4 regions of the Brenneria uluponensis genome follow, and region 2 is predicted to be linked to each of the others. Evidence: predicted binding sites of a transcription regulator. Region 2 holds the regulator's gene; each other region holds the start of a gene.
What was found. The regulator CRP, encoded in region 2, controls carbon source genes, mostly activating them, when cyclic AMP is high. The targets are predictions, from matches to a motif close to ATGTGANNNNNNTCACAT.
Positions count from the first base shown of each region.

Region 1 (4,177 bases), 1.0 Mb from region 2:
ACGCCCCCACAACCGTGCCGGGGTGGGTCGTTAAGCTGCCGTTTCCACGATCCCCCCTGCACGGCGTGGATTTATCCGCTTGTCAGCAGACTTTCTGTGTGCCATCTGCTGATTTTTTACCGCATAAGCGTTAGAATCGCCGCCTTTACTGCTCCCGTCCGGGGGCAGCCTGACTTGTGATCAGACTTGAGAGACATCATGTTTAAACCGGAATTACTTTCTCCGGCCGGTACGCTGAAAAACATGCGTTACGCCTTTGCTTACGGCGCAGATGCTATTTATGCCGGTCAACCCCGTTACAGCCTGCGTGTTCGTAATAACGAATTCAATCATCAGACGTTGGCCGAGGCGATCAATGAAGCCCACCTGCTGGGTAAAAAATTCTATGTAGTGGTGAACATCGCCCCTCACAACGCCAAGATCAAAACCTTTCTGCGGGATTTGCAGCCAGTAATTGAAATGAACCCGGATGCGCTGATCATGTCTGATCCGGGACTTATCATGATGGTACGGGAAAACTTCCCACACATGCCGATTCATCTTTCCGTACAGGCCAATGCGGTAAACTGGGCGACGGTGAAATTCTGGCAGCAGATGGGACTTAGCCGCGTGATTTTGTCTCGTGAACTATCGCTGGAAGAAATTGCTGAAATACGTACCCAGGTTCCAGACATGGAGCTGGAAATTTTCGTCCATGGCGCGCTTTGCATGGCTTATTCCGGACGTTGCCTGCTTTCCGGTTATATCAACAAACGCGATCCGAATCAGGGAACCTGTACCAATGCCTGCCGTTGGGAATACAAAGTACAGGAAGGCAAAGAGGACGATGCCGGTAATATCGTGCATATCCACCAACCGATCGCTGTAACCAATGTGGAGCCGACGTTGGGCATTGGTGCACCAACCGATAAAGTCTTCATGTTGGAAGAGAGCCAACGCCCTGGTGAATACATGAGCGCTTTTGAAGACGAACATGGTACTTACATCATGAATTCCCGCGATTTACGTGCGATTCAGCATGTGGAGCGCTTAACCCAGATGCAGGTTCACTCCCTGAAAATCGAAGGGCGAACCAAATCCTTCTACTACTGCGCTCGCACCGCACAAGTCTACCGCCGCGCCATTGATGACGCTGTTGCCGGAAAACCCTTTGATCCCACCCTTCTGCAAACCTTGGAAGGGCTGGCGCACCGCGGTTACACCGAAGGTTTCCTTCGTCGCCATGTCCATGAGGATTATCAGAACTACGACTATGGTTACTCGGTCTCGGACCAACAGCAGTTCGTTGGTGAATTCACGAGTGAACGCCGTAACGGGCTGGCTGAAGTGGCGGTGAAAAATAAGTTTACCTGCGGTGACAGTGTGGAAATGATGACGCCGGGCGGCAATATACAATTTACCGTGGAAGCGATGCAGAATGCCAAAGGTCAGGCTATTGATGTCGCACCCGGTAATGGTCATATCGTTTATCTGCCTGTACCGGAAGATATCTCGCTGGAATATGCTCTGTTGCTGCGCAATCTGCCGGGAACAACCACCCGCAACCCGCATGCGAAATAACAAACATTAAGTGTAAACAGCATGACTTTTAACATTTATTAGAATCAGATCACATCAATTGGCCTGACGACTGGTTACTATTGCGGCGCTGAGAAAATACAGAACGAAAAATAAGCGTAGTAAATACTACTAGGAACCACCTCCTTGGCCAGCTCAATCTCCCTTGAGCTGGCTTTTCTTTTTCGACTTATCGCTACATCTACGTTTCAGCGCTAACCATGACAACCGCATCCGACCACACCGGCCTACCGGATTTTCATCGATAGAAATCGAAAGCCCATTCTTCAACTACTCACGCTTCAAACGTTGGCTGTTAGCCAGATAAAGGGCTACCACCAATATCAGAATCGACGCGGCATAAACCAGGGTATAGGAGGGATTGTCATGATCGACAATAATCAAGCGCACGATAGCGGTGATACCGATATAAAGAAAATAACGTAGCGGGAAATGGTATCCCGACTGAAAATACTTCACGATCAACGCAATAAATTCAAAATACAGGAAATAGACCACCAAACTGTCAATCAGCATGTAGGAAGAGTCTTTCTCATTGCTGATCATTAACGCTGTCGCCAAATGGAGAGTTTCCTTACCAAGGAACACCACCAGAATAACAGCCAATAGCAACAATCCCACGCTGAGTATCACCTGCAATCCTCGTGCAATCATCACCACGCGTGTTGAACCCACCATTCATCTACTCCTTACCCAAACTGCGCCAAATAATATGGACGATTATTGTCTGCCTACCGCAGCTTAAATTGTTGGCACATCAGTGTAACGATAATTTGACACAGATCACAAAAATATTGGGGGCCATCAACACCGTCTAGATCTTTTTTTTATTATCTATCTGATTTTATTATGCCTTACATACCATAGGCTACCACCAGCGGTGGAAATGGTGTACCGGACCAATTCCCTTCCCGACCTCCAGTGAATCCGCCTGCTCCAGCGCTCCTTGCAGATAGGCTTTGGCTGCCATGACGGTGGCAGGCCAGTCGTTATAACGCGGGCGTAGCGCCGCCAGTGCTGCCGACAAAGTACAGCCAGTACCGTGAGTATGACGGGTATGGATACGGGGCGCGGTGAAACGTACCGGCTCGCTTTGTACCGAGAATAACCAGTCCGGACTCTCCTCATCACTCAGGTGCCCCCCCTTCATCAGCACCGCCTGACACCCCATCGCTAACAGTGCTTCCCCTTGCTGACGCATCTCCTGCTCATTGGCTGCGGGAGAACACGCCAGCAAGGCCGCCGCTTCCGGTAAATTGGGAGTGATCAGTGAAACCTGGGGTAATAACATCTGCCGAATGGCGTCGACCGCGTCAGCCGCCAGTAATGGATCACCGCTTTTCGCCAGCATTACCGTATCCAGCACCACATACGGCACGACATAGCGCCGCAAACGCTCGGCCACCACCTCGACAATATCAGTCTGAGCCAGCATACCTATTTTGGCGCTATCAATGCGTACATCGCTCAATACAGAATCCAGCTGAGCTGCGACAAAATCAGGCTCAATCCGGTAAACCGACTGCACACCACACGTATTCTGTGCCACCAGTGCGGTGATCACACTGGTGCCGTAAGCTTCCAGTGCGGAGAACGTTTTCAAATCGGCCTGAATACCGGCACCACCGCTGGGATCCGTACCGGCGATGGTCAGTGCGTTGATGCGTCTCATACCAGATCCTCCGCACGCAGGTGATATAAGTGGTCAAGAAACGCCGGGATAAAACTTCCCGGCCCTTGTACCTGTACTGATGCTCGTCCTCCAGCCAGTGCCATCACATGACACGCCGTCGCCACATGCGGCAAACGGTCACCGGCCAGCGCACAAAAGGCCGCAACCACCGCAGATAGCGCACAACCGGTTCCTACAACCCGTGTCATTATTTTATCCCCGCCGGGAATAGCCCAGTCACGATCACCATCCGTCACGTAATCCACTTCGCCCGTCACCGCGACAACGGTAGCAATACGACGCGCCAATTCACGCGCGGCAGGCAATGCCGTTAACGAATCGTTGGCGCTGTCCACACCGCGCCCCTGAATGTTTAGCCCGGATAACGCCATGATTTCGGAAGCGTTTCCCCGAATGGCGGCCGGTTTGAGTTGCAGTAGTTCACGGGCAAATTCAGTACGAAAAGTCAGCCCGCCAACCGCCACCGGATCGAACACCCACGGTGTTCCAGCCTGATTGGCACTGTTCACCGCGGCCAGCATAGCATCCGCGCGATCGCGCTCCAGTGTACCTACATTGATGAGCAACGCATCGGCCACCGCGCTGAATTGCGCCGCTTCGCCGGGATCAACCACCATCGCGGGCGAGGCGCCCAGCGCCAATAAGACGTTGGCTGTAAAACTTTGTACTACATCATTGGTCAGGCAGTGGACTAACGGCGCCAGATGGCGGAATTGAGTCAGGGAATCTGCGGCAACAGCGGCAGACAACAGCACAGGTCGAGCGTTCATAAATCTCCCAACCAGCATATCAAGAAGGCGGTAACCGATGAGATACCGTGACTTCCCTACGCTGGCATTATCCAGATCAGGTTATACGGGTAAATTCTCAGCCACCGCAATTAATGCAAAGGCACCCCGAGTCAGC
Region 1 is NZ_CP135917.1:1,399,412-1,403,588, reverse strand. Features, by position in the region: gene RS889_RS06445 (glutathione S-transferase family protein) at 1-34, shown strand, start outside; gene trhP (prephenate-dependent tRNA uridine(34) hydroxylase TrhP) at 199-1,560, shown strand; gene psiE (phosphate-starvation-inducible protein PsiE) at 1,849-2,256, opposite strand; gene thiD (bifunctional hydroxymethylpyrimidine kinase/phosphomethylpyrimidine kinase) at 2,447-3,250, opposite strand; gene thiM (hydroxyethylthiazole kinase) at 3,247-4,041, opposite strand; TPP riboswitch at 4,078-4,177, opposite strand, start outside.
Region 1: psiE (phosphate-starvation-inducible protein PsiE) is a predicted target of CRP. The motif match lies at 2,350-2,367, and genes of this name have one in related genera.

Region 2 (4,177 bases):
CAATAATGTGGACTTAAAACTATTACGCGTATTCAAAAGCGTTGTTGAAGCCGGAGGTTTTACTTCTGCAAGCCATGAATTAAACATTGGATTGGCAGCAATAAGCAAACAGGTTTCTGATCTGGAAATTCGCCTTGGGATGACACTATGCAGCCGTGGCCGTGATGGTTTCTTTCTTACCGAATATGGCAGCATCGTCTATCAGGCCACGTTGGAGCTATTTTCTTCCATCAATCAATTTCGCGATCGTCTGCAAAGTAGCCGTAATGAAATCCTCGGTGAAATCAATATCAGTGTGATTGATAACACCATCACCGACCGTCAGTCGCCCATCACCAAAGCGGTGCGTCAACTCGCTTACGTCGCACCAAAACTGAACATCAGGCTTCAAACGGAACAGCTCGACAATCTTGAGAGAGGATTAAACGAAGGCCGATTAACCTGCGCTATTGCTCCGGTTTATGAAGAAAAAAGCGAGTTTGAATATTATTTTCTCTATCAGGAAGAGTCACAAATATATTGTAGTAACGAGCATGAATTCTTCCATTTAAATGACTCGGATATCACTATTGATATGTTGAAAAATGCTAAAGTCATTAATCATAGTTACGCCAGCATGCATCATAAAAATAAGGTATTTAATTTCAAGAATAGCAATATTCAGGCGGTGCAAATTGAATCTGTCGCCATGCTCATTCTGACTGGGCATTTTATTGGCTATCTCCCTTGCCATTATGCAGAAAGATATGTTGAACAAAATTTACTACGGCCTATTACTTCAGAATCATTAACCATTTTCACCCGATTCTGTTTTATTATCAAAAAAGGGAAAAGAATAAATACGATCATAAAATTATTTATGGACGCGTTGGGCATCCAGAGTGAATCATAATCACATGCACTATTTTGGTGCCTACCACTCATTTTCGATACTACGTGTTCACTACATCAGCATCAGCACTTACTACGGCGCCACCTCGAACAGCAGCGCGTGCCACTGACAACCGTGAGATATACCCACCTCACGGTCATTAAAGCTCTACGCCACGTCACGCACTTCATGACTGTGGGTAATATCCACCGCCTGACCCAGCATCAACGCGACAGAGCAATATTTTTCAGCTGAAAGGGAAACCGCTCGCTCCACGACCTTATCGGCCAGTCCCTTACCAGTAACGATAAAATGCAGATTGATGGCAGTGAACAAACGAGGGGCATCGGTTTTACGATCCGAAGTCAGCCGGACTTCACAGTCCACCACATCATTACGGCCTTTTTGCAGAATGGAAACCACATCAATAGCACTACACCCACCGACAGACATCAGCACCATTTCCATCGGGCTTGGCGCTTTATCACCGGCATTGCCATCCATTAATACCTGATGTCCGGAGGCAGATTCACCGATAAACGTTAAGCCTTCAACCCACTTCACTCGCGCCTGCATAAATTCACCCTCAATCAACTATTTTTGAAATATTACATCGCTTATGTACAAAAAAGCCTGATAATCAGAGCTTAGTCATGCTGAAGCGAGACAACACAAGACACTACGTGCAACCTGTGTTACAAACGAATCCTGAATCTGCTTATTTCGAGCCAAAGCAAAAAAACAAGCAGATCATGACGTCACTCGATAGAGACCTAATATATTCCCTGACGTCATTCCGCCTACACGGAATTTGAATTATAACTATGTTATCACGCCGTACAGGGAACTCTGAACCCTGTGATTTGCGCAGTGAATTACAACAGAGGATGACAGCGAATGGTTCTCGGCAAACCGCAAACAGACCCGACTCTTGAATGGTTCCTTTCTCATTGCCATATTCACAAGTATCCATCAAAGAGCACGCTTATTCACCAAGGTGAAAAAGCAGAAACGCTTTACTACATCGTGAAAGGTGCTGTCGCAGTGCTGATCAAAGATGAAGAAGGCAAAGAAATGATTCTCTCCTATCTCAATCAGGGGGATTTTATTGGTGAACTCGGATTGTTTGAAGAAGGCCAGGAGCGAAGTGCCTGGGTGAGAGCCAAAACTGCCTGCGAAGTTGCTGAAATTTCATATAAAAAATTCCGTCAACTGATTCAGGTTAACCCTGACATTCTGATGCGATTATCTGCTCAGATGGCGAACCGTCTACAGGTAACGTCAGAGAAAGTGGGCAATCTTGCCTTCCTGGACGTAACAGGTCGTATTGCTCAGACGTTGCTTAATCTGGCCAAACAACCTGATGCCATGACCCACCCAGATGGCATGCAGATTAAGATCACCCGCCAGGAAATCGGCCAAATCGTGGGGTGCTCCCGCGAAACAGTAGGCCGTATACTGAAAATGTTGGAAGATCAAAATCTTATATCTGCCCATGGGAAAACCATCGTGGTTTATGGCACCCGCTAACCCATATCAGATAACAAAAGAGCGTGCCACAGCACGCTCTTTTCGTTTTGTCTAAAGACGGCTTACTGACCGTTGACGACCTGTGCCACCGCTTTGGCGAAAAGCGCCATGCCTTGATCGATATCGGCCAGTTCAATGACTAATGAAGGTACAAAACGGATCACATCCGGCCCTGCCACCAAAATCATCAGGCCATGCTCAGCAGAAGCAGTCAGGAAATCCCGTGCCCGACCCTGCCATTCAGGTTTTAGCGCCACGCCCAGCAACAGTCCTTGACCACGAATTTCGTCGAAAATGCCGAACTCCGCATTAATAGTATTCAACGCCGCCACAAAACGATCGTGACGCTCGGCCACACCTGACAGCACCTCCGGCGTATTAATCGTATCCAACGCCGCTTCCGCCACCGCGCAGGCCAACGGATTACCGCCATACGTCGTACCGTGAACCCCCACCGTCATCACCGAAGCAATTTCCTCGGTGGTCAGCATTGCACTAATGGGAAAACCACCGCCCAACGCTTTGGCCGTAGTCAAAATATCCGGCTGAACATCGTAATGCATATAAGAGAACAGTTTACCGGTGCGTCCCATCCCACACTGAACTTCATCAAACACCATCAGCGCCTGATATTGATCGCACAACGCCCGCACACCGTTTATAAATTCCGGCGTTGCAGGAATAACACCACCCTCGCCCTGCACCGGCTCTAACACCACCGCGCAGGTGTGGTCATCCATAACGGCTTTGACAGCGGCCAGATCATTAAACGGTACATGGATAATATCTGCCGGCTTAGGGCCGAAACCATCCGCATATTTCGCCTGCCCCCCCACCGACACAGTAAATAGTGTTCGGCCATGGAATGCATGATAGAACGCGATGATTTTGGTTTTGTACGGACTGTAACGCTTGATGGCATAGTGACGAGCCAGCTTGAAAGCCGCTTCATTAGCTTCCGCACCGGAATTAACGAAAAAGACCCGATCCGCGAACGTCGCATTGATAAGCTTGCTTGCCAACCGCAAAGCCGGTTCATTGGTAAAAACATTGCTGGTATGCCACAGGGTTTCCCCCTGCTGTTTGAGTGCTTCAACCAACGCCGGATGGCAATGCCCTAACGCTGTCACTGCAATCCCGCCGGAAAAATCGATATATTCCTTACCTTGCTGGTCCCAAACCCGGCTTCCCTTGCCTTTAACCGGCACAAACTGCGCTGGTGCATAAACCGGAAGTATTACTTTATTGTGAGTGTCTCTTGTTACCGCCATTTTATCTGTTGCCATCTGCTTCCCCGCCTCAATATCTCACTACCTTGAATGAAAATATAGTCAATAAATATGCATAAAAAGTCATAACGAGGCAATCATTAATCTGCTGGAAAAGAAAATTATCCACTATATGACTATAAACCAAGAAAATTCTTCAATAACTGATGCCCCTGCTGGCTCAGGATACTTTCCGGGTGAAACTGCACCCCTTCCAGAGGCAGAGAACGGTGACGAATGCCCATGATTTCATCTATTCCCTGCTGATGCTCACTCCAGGCGGTAATCTCGAAACAGTCAGGCAGAGAAGCCTTGTCGATCACCAGAGAATGATAACGCGTGACGTTCAACGGCTGAGCCAACCCGGTAAACACCCCCACATTGGTATGCTGAATTAATGATGTTTTGCCATGCATTACCTGCCGGGCACGGATCACTCGTGCGCCAAACACCTGCCCCAGCGCCTGATGCCCAAGACAAACCCCCAGAATCGGCAGTCTACCGGCAA
Region 2 is NZ_CP135917.1:360,808-364,984, reverse strand. Features, by position in the region: gene RS889_RS01725 (LysR family transcriptional regulator) at 1-892, shown strand, start outside; gene RS889_RS01720 (OsmC family protein) at 1,040-1,447, opposite strand; gene crp (cAMP-activated global transcriptional regulator CRP) at 1,769-2,401, shown strand; gene argD (bifunctional acetylornithine/succinyldiaminopimelate transaminase) at 2,464-3,687, opposite strand; gene RS889_RS01705 (aminodeoxychorismate synthase component II) at 3,807-4,177, opposite strand, start outside.

Region 3 (4,177 bases), 2.5 Mb from region 2:
CCTGCATTTTCATTTTTTCATCCACACCGCCGTTAATAGCGTACAGCATGGTTTTTGCCAGGTTTGCACGGGCACCAAAGAACTGCATTTGTTTACCAACCACCATCGGGCTGACACAACAGGCAATAGCGTAGTCATCGCTGTTGAAGTCAGGACGCATCAGATCATCATTCTCATATTGCAGAGAAGAGGTATCGATGGACACTTTGGCGGCAAATTTCTTGAAGTTCAGCGGGAGTTTTTCAGACCACAGAATCGTGATGTTTGGTTCCGGTGATGGCCCCATGGTGTATAGGGTATTCAGGAAACGGAAGCTGTTTTTGGTAACCAGAGTACGACCATCCAGGCCCATACCACCCAAAGACTCGGTTGCCCAGATCGGGTCACCTGAGAACAGTTCATCATATTCTGGTGTACGCAGGAAGCGTACCATACGCAGTTTCATTACTAAATGGTCGACCAGTTCCTGAGCCTGTTCTTCAGTGATTTTGCCAGCTTTCAGATCGCGTTCAATAAAGATATCCAGGAAGCTGGACACGCGGCCGAAGGACATCGCTGCACCGTTCTGAGACTTAACCGCAGCCAGGTAGCCGAAGTATGTCCACTGAACCGCTTCACATGCATTGGTAGCCGGACCTGAAATGTCGCAACCATATTTGGCAGCCATTTCTTTAATCTGGCTCAGGGCATGATGCTGGTCAGCAATTTCTTCACGCAGACGGATGGTCGCTTCCAGATCTTCACCGTTTTCCAGTCTGGACTGCAAAGAAGTGAACTGGGCAAACTTGTCTTTCATCAGGTAGTCAATACCGTACAGCGCGATGCGGCGGTAGTCACCGATGATACGGCCACGGCCGTAGGCGTCTGGCAAGCCGGTCAGAATACCGGATTTACGGCAACGCAGGATATCTGGGGTATAAACATCAAATACGCCCTGGTTGTGAGTTTTACGGTATTCGGTGAAGATTTTCTTCAGTTGCGGATCCAATTCACGGCCATAGACCTTACAGGAACCTTCAATCATCTTGATGCCACCAAACGGAATAAGTGCACGTTTCAGTGGAGCATCAGTCTGCAAACCAACGATTTTTTCCAGATTCTTGTTGATGTAGCCCGCATCATGAGACGTGATGGTGGCGGCTATATCGGTATCGAAATCAACAGGCGCGTGAGTGCGGTTTTCCTGTTTAACGCCTTCCATTACCTGATCCCACAACGCAGTCGTCGCTTTGGTGGCACCAGCCAGGAAAGATTCATTACCTTCATACGGCGTGTAGTTTTTCTGAATGAAGTCACGAACGTTAACTCCATCCTGCCATTCACCTTTGCTAAAACCTTGCCATGCACTGGCCAATTTTTCATTCAGCTCGGTCATTTTACACCTACCTTTAGATATGGATTTCTTAGAACCCGATGTTGCGGCCGATAGCACCTTAGTGCTTTTCTCCACCGCGCAAATAAATAACCCAATAGGTCAAGCCTACCATCAACCCCCCACCAATAATGTTGCCGATCGTGACTGGAATCAGGTTATTAGTAATAAAGTTACTAACGGTTAAATGCTCAAATTGTGTGGGTACCATGCCGATGGCATGCCAGAATTCGGCAGAGGCGAAGTTCTTCACCACGATCCCCATCGGAATCATAAACATATTAGCGATGCTGTGCTCAAAGCCGCTGGCCACAAACATGGCAACCGGCAGGATCATGGCGAACATCTTGTCGGTCAGGCTGCGGCCGGAATAACTCATCCATACGGCCAGGCAGACCATCAGATTGGCCAAAATACCGAGGCAGAGCGCCTGGACAAAGGTATGCTCCAGCTTATGATTGGCTGTTTGCATAACATTCAGCCCCCAGGATCCGTTCGCCACCATGTGTTCACCAGAAAACCAGATTAACGCAACAAAGAATAGGGCGCCGATCAAGTTGCCGATGTACACGTTTATCCAGTTGAAGGCGAGTTGTTTCCAGGTGATTCGGCCACTGGCCTTGGCAATGACGATCAACACCGTCGAAGTAAACAAGTCTGCACCACAGACTACCACCAACATCAGCCCGAGAGAAAAGCAGATGCCACCAATCAATTTTGCTACACCAAATGGCATAACGGTTGATCCAGTGGTGGCGGTAATATAAAAAACAAATGCAATAGAGATAAAAACACCGGCAGTAATTGCCAGATAAAAAGTAGTCAGCGGCTGTTTTGTCGCTTTATAAACGCCGGCATCTTCAGCAGCTTTCGCCATGGCGGCAGGTAATAACAATGTGAAGGGGTTGTCAGCTTTCACACTAACTCTCTCTTAAAATTTATCAGCGTCGAGATATTAACAAAGCAGTATAATCCAAAAATTGATATGGATCATATTGGCAGAAACTATTGGGGTTATTAAGCGGGGTTTAATCCTTATTTTTATGTCTAATTATATGAAAAATAAAAAGAAAAATTTTTTTAAATTTTACAAAAAGAGTTGAATGAACCCGTTCTTCAATACCAATCAAGCGTTAAAAAAAATAAGGTTTTGTAGTAATTCAGTTTGCTACTTCGACGATATTTAATTACTTGTTCACCATTTGCTAACAATATTGCTGTCAGCATATTTTCACCAAACGAAATGGCGGTAAATAAATAATGACATATCGTCAGAAAAGTAAAATTAACCATAATAAAAACAAGGTTAATTGACGATAAAAAAAGAATATGCAGAAGTGTAAAATAAAAACACCGCTAATGGGAATGTATTCTTTACGGCGCATGGCTATTCTATTTTACGAAAAAAATGGCAAGCTCCTGTGGCACAGGCGCTTGCCGCGGTCAGCACTGTCGATATGCAGCGCGACTACTGCTTTTGCCAATGTTTACGTTTAACCTGCTGTAGCTTTTCGTAGGCGGCCAGCAGTGACTGATGCGCAGGCAACGCCTTCAGCTCGGCATCTATCGCAAACAACCCATAGAAACACTGTTCTCCGGCGATGGCTGCGCTGGCGACATCTACCGTATCCTGCCCGTACATTTTTACGAAAGCATCATAGTACTGTGCCGGGTCGCGTTCTGGTTCGAGTGCCAGTTGCAGCAGTGTGCGCAAACAACGGTAATAGTTGCTGCGTTCGGCACTGAAGACAGACTGATTGAAGTCCTGCGACCATTCGACCCAACTCAGTGCCAGATCCAGATCGCCACCCGCGAGCGCGAGCATGGCTTTCAGTTCACCAATGCGCAATGTGAACCAGCCGTTATCTTTGCCGGAGGCAATACCCAGCAGCTCACGTACCCGAGTGAAATCGTCCAGCCCTTCATCATCCAGTTGTTGCAGTAATTCCAGATAATTCTGTGGTTCCCACTGGCTGTCAGGCAATGTCAGCAAGGTATCCCGCAGATGTGCGCCCATGCTGCTGTTGGCCAGCCATAGATCTTCGGCCGGGTAAATGTCAGACATACCCGGCACCAGGATTCGGCAGGCATACACAGCAAGATGCTCGTAGTCGGCGATATACACTTCTTTATTTTCCTTGCGGAAAATGGACATCAGCGTGGCAAATTCCTGCTCGGTCGTGCCACTGAAATCCCAGTCAGCAAAATCATAGTCGGCTTTTTGTCGGAACATGTCCCAGGAAATCAGACCGCTGGAATCGATAAAATGGGTTTCCAGATTGGTGTGTTCTGCGACTTCGTCGCTATCAAAAGTAGGGGGCGTAAATACGTCTAAATCTTTCAGACTCCGCCCTTGCAACAGTTCGGTTACGGTACGTTCCAGTGCCACGCCAAAATCCGGGTGTGCGCCAAAAGAGGCGAAACAGGTACCGTTATCGGGGTTAAACAGTACGACACAAATGACCGGATACTGACCGCCAAGAGAAGCGTCATAGGCAAAAATCGGGAAGCCTTCTTTTTCCAGTGCGGCAATCGCTTCAATCACGGTGGGATAGCGAGCCAGAACCGCAGATGGAATTTCCGGCAAACTGATAGATTCCGCAATAATCCGGTTTTTCACATAACGCTCAAAAACTTCGGAAAGCGCCTGAACCCGGGCCTCATTGGCGGTATTACCGGCGGACATGCCGTTGGAAACATACAGATTACCGATGATGTTCATCGGAATATAAATCGTTTGCTGATCGGACTGACGGGTAAAGGGCAGCGCGCAGATGCCGCGGGCGGCGTTACCGGATTGCAGGT
Region 3 is NZ_CP135917.1:2,921,166-2,925,342, reverse strand. Features, by position in the region: gene pflB (formate C-acetyltransferase) at 1-1,375, opposite strand, end outside; gene focA (formate transporter FocA) at 1,434-2,291, opposite strand; gene ycaO (30S ribosomal protein S12 methylthiotransferase accessory factor YcaO) at 2,841-4,177, opposite strand, start outside.
Region 3: focA (formate transporter FocA) is a predicted target of CRP. The motif match lies at 2,351-2,368, and genes of this name have one in related genera.

Region 4 (4,177 bases), 2.1 Mb from region 2:
TGCTCGAAAGAGAGGGCCGCCTGCCAGACGCCGTACTTGCGTGTGTTGGGGGGGGCTCCAACGCCATTGGTATGTTTGCCGACTTTATTGACGAGCCAACGGTTCGCCTGATTGGTGTTGAACCTGCAGGGTTGGGCATTGAAACCGGACAGCATGGCGCTCCGCTAAAACATGGCCGGGTCGGTATTTACTTTGGTATGAAATCGCCAATGATGCAGACGGCTGAAGGCCAAATTGAAGAGTCCTATTCACTTTCCGCCGGACTGGATTTCCCATCAGTGGGGCCACAGCATGCTTATCTCAATAGCATTGGTCGGGCGGATTACGTCTCAATAACCGATGATGAAGCATTGGATGCTTTTAAAGAATTGTCCCGCCATGAAGGGATAATTCCGGCGCTAGAGTCTTCTCACGCATTGGCTTACGCGATCAAAATGATTAAAGCAGAGCCAGAGAAAGAACAAATCCTGGTCGTTAACCTTTCCGGTCGTGGGGACAAAGACATTTTTACAGTTCACGATATTCTGAAAGCTCGGGGAGAAATATGATGGAACGTTACCATGCCTTGTTTAGTCGATTGGCAGAAAAGAAGGAAGGTGCTTTTGTACCTTTTGTGACACTCGGTGATCCTTCCCCTGAACTATCACTACAAATTATTGATACGCTGGTTGCTTCGGGGGCCGACGCACTGGAATTAGGCATTCCGTTTTCCGATCCGCTGGCGGATGGCCCAACGATACAGAATGCGACCTTGCGAGCCTTCGCTGCCGGAGTGACGCCTGAACATTGTTTTGAAATGCTCACGGTTATCCGCCAGAAATACCCTGAATTGCCAATGGGATTACTGATGTATGCCAATCTGGTGTTCAGCAATGGTATCGACGCATTTTACCAGCGCTGCGCCCAGGTTGGCGTCGATTCTGTACTGGTTGCGGATGTTCCTCTGGAAGAGTCAGCACCATTCCGTACTGCGGCGCAGCGTCACAACATTGCGCCTATCTTCATCTGCCCACCCAATGCAGATGATGAACTGCTACGTGAAATTGCATCTCACGGGCGTGGCTATACTTATTTGCTGTCCCGTGCCGGAGTTACTGGGGCGGAAACCCGGGCTCAGTTACCGCTGCACCATCTGTTGGCCAAGCTGCATGAATACCACGCCGCCCCACCGCTACAAGGGTTTGGCATTTCCGATCCCACCCAGGTCGAGCTGGTATTAAAAGCGGGTGCCGCCGGCGCCATTTCTGGTTCTGCCATTGTAAAAATTATTGAACAACACCAGAAGCGACCAAAAGAAATGTTGGAACAACTAAGTGAATTTGTCCGTAGCATGAAAGCGGCGACCCGCCCTTCACGCTAAAAGCGTCTCATTGTGTAATGAGTAATAATCAACTCATTCATCTGACATCATGCAGGAAATAAATACCCGACAGAATGAGATAGAAAAGCGGCGGGATAACTATTCCGCCGCTTTTATTTCACATAAAGTACCCTTTCGTCGTTAGTTTATTGTGAAATAAATTCAGTTAACAAGCCATACAATAACTAAGCGAAGGCTACCGCTTTTTCATCATATATTGATATCAACTCAGAACTTGTAACCTACGGCAAACATAAATAACCAGGGATCAAGACGAGTGCTGACAGTTTGATCTTGACCGCTCGCCTTGAATTTCACATCAGTGTTAATATCCATCCACCAGAGAGACATATTCAGTAACCAGTTTTTATTCAGGTTATAATCCAACCCAGCCTGGGCGGCTATCCCCCAGGAGTCAGTGAAACTTAAATCACTTAACCCATTGTTTTTGCCGGTTTCATTGAATTTTTCATCAAAGAAGGTCGTATAGTTCACACCAACCCCTAAATAAGGGCGCAGCTTGTCTTCTTTTTGTCCAAAATAATACTGAGCCATTAATGTAGGGGGCAGATGTTTCACTTCCGCAATTGTACCAAGACCATTTAAGCCTACTTTATGCTGGAACGGCGTAGCTGCCAGTAACTCCACACCAATATTATCAGTTGCCATATAAGTGAACGTTAATCCCAATTGAGTATTGTTATCAACGTTAAAAGACCCTAATGACCCCAGCACATTATCTGAACCTTCATTAGGACGTAAAATAGCCGTACCTGCACGAACAATGATATCACCCGCTTGATTAGCCTGCGCAAAAGCTGGCATTAACGCTGCTGCCATTAATAATAAAGACGCCTTTTTCATTACCCACCCCTTTTGTATGGTTTAAAGTCGAGCGCAATATACCCCCGGGTAAGTATTCTTGTTTTAATCCAGATCACATCTTGACATGTTTCTTGGTAAATTTTTACACACATCAATTTGCTCTAAGTCATTAAAAATACAAGACTTGATCTAAATCAAAAATCGACCTTAAGGCATAAAAACGGCATTGAAATAAAAACTGTCACAGGATTCATTTAGGCGTAAATTTCTTCTTCTACTGCGCATGATTCAATACTGACGAAAGTCGGCGGGATAATCAGAATGAGTGAATACATCAGCCCCTGTATGCAATGCGGTGCTTGCTGTAGTTATTTTCGCGTTTCTTTCTATTGGGCCGAAGCTGATGACGGTGTGGGCGCCGTTCCTGTCTCGCTAACGGAACCTATATCTCCTTTTCTGCGTTGCATGCAGGGAACAAACCGTAAATCGCCTCGTTGTTGTGCATTAGACGGTGAAATTGGTATTGCGGTCCGGTGCCGAATTTACGCCAATCGACCTTCCACTTGTCACGAATTTTCTCCGTCAGGAGAAAATAGCCAGATAAACGAAGCTTGCGATCGTGCCCGCGCCTATTACGGACTTCCTGCGCTTATAGCAACCAGAGTGATTAAACTTAAGGATTGAAGTTCGGAACAAAAAGAAACAGATAATCGTGATTACTGTCGGGGTGCCACTGTCTAGCGTAACGAGTTACAATCAGCCACCAAGTTAGATTGATAACCTTTTGCCAAGGAGTTTTCATGCCTATCACGGCCAGTACGTTGTACCGTGACACGATGTATTTTGCGCGTAACCAGTTTGCCAGCATCCTGATGCTGGCACTGTCGGCAGCGTTGATTACTGTCGTTATCAACCATGTTTTTACACCAGATAGCGACCAACTACAGCTACTGAACAGCAACAGCCTTAACCTCTCTTCTGTCAACCAGCCGGGATTGAGCGAGCTCATTCAGCAAATGACGCCAGAACAACAACTCGTCTTGTTAAAAGCGTCAGCGGCAGGGACATTTGCATCACTTGTCGGTAATGCATTGCTTACGGGTGGAGTACTGATGTTGATCCAGATGGTATCCGCCGGTGCCCGCACCAGCGCCTTGCGAGCAATCGGCGCGGCGGCACCATTATTGCCAAAACTGTTACTACTGCTCCTGATATGTACCTTGCTTATCCAGGTCGGTGTATTGCTGGTAATCGTACCGGGCATATTATTGGCAATTGCATTGAGTTTATCGCCCATCATAGCCATTAGTGAAAAGCGTGGGATTCTCTTCTCCATGCGCGCCAGTAGCAAACTGGCCTTTGCCAATTTACGGATTACCGCACCGGCGGTTATGTTATGGCTTATCGTCAAAGTTATTCTTTTACTATTGGCTGCTAAAATGCCGCTGGTTTCACCGACTGCATTGGCAGTGATAATAAATGGTGCCAGCAACTTTATTTCCGCGCTGTTACTGATTTATCTGTTCCGTCTGTATATGCTCTTACGCGCCTGACATCCAAGGTGCTACTATTCAAGTGGCACCAGCCTCTGGCTTTACCGGTGGTGATGTGACAGTATGACTTCTGATAGAGCCATAAGACGGTCTATCGCCAATACAAGGTTAAGCGACGGATTACCACAATGAAGCAACTTCTTGATTTTATCCCCCTTATTGTTTTTTTTACTTTTTATAAGCTTTACGACATCTATGTTGCCTCCGGCGCATTGATCGCCGCTACGGCCGCATCACTGCTCATCAGTTGGTTTATCTATCGCAAAATTGAAAAAATGATGCTGATTACCTTCGTTATGGTTGTCATATTTGGTTCCCTGACGCTGATATTTCATAACGACCAGTTCATAAAATGGAAAGTCACTTTTATTTATACCCTGTTTGCAGCTGTGTTATTAGTAAGTCAGTTTGTCATGAAGAGACCTATTATCCAGCAGAT
Region 4 is NZ_CP135917.1:2,504,267-2,508,443, forward strand. Features, by position in the region: gene trpB (tryptophan synthase subunit beta) at 1-548, shown strand, start outside; gene trpA (tryptophan synthase subunit alpha) at 548-1,360, shown strand; gene ompW (outer membrane protein OmpW) at 1,589-2,224, opposite strand; gene RS889_RS11465 (YkgJ family cysteine cluster protein) at 2,507-2,869, shown strand; gene RS889_RS11470 (YciC family protein) at 2,986-3,738, shown strand; gene RS889_RS11475 (septation protein A) at 3,867-4,177, shown strand, end outside.
Region 4: ompW (outer membrane protein OmpW) is a predicted target of CRP. The motif match lies at 2,286-2,303, and genes of this name have one in related genera.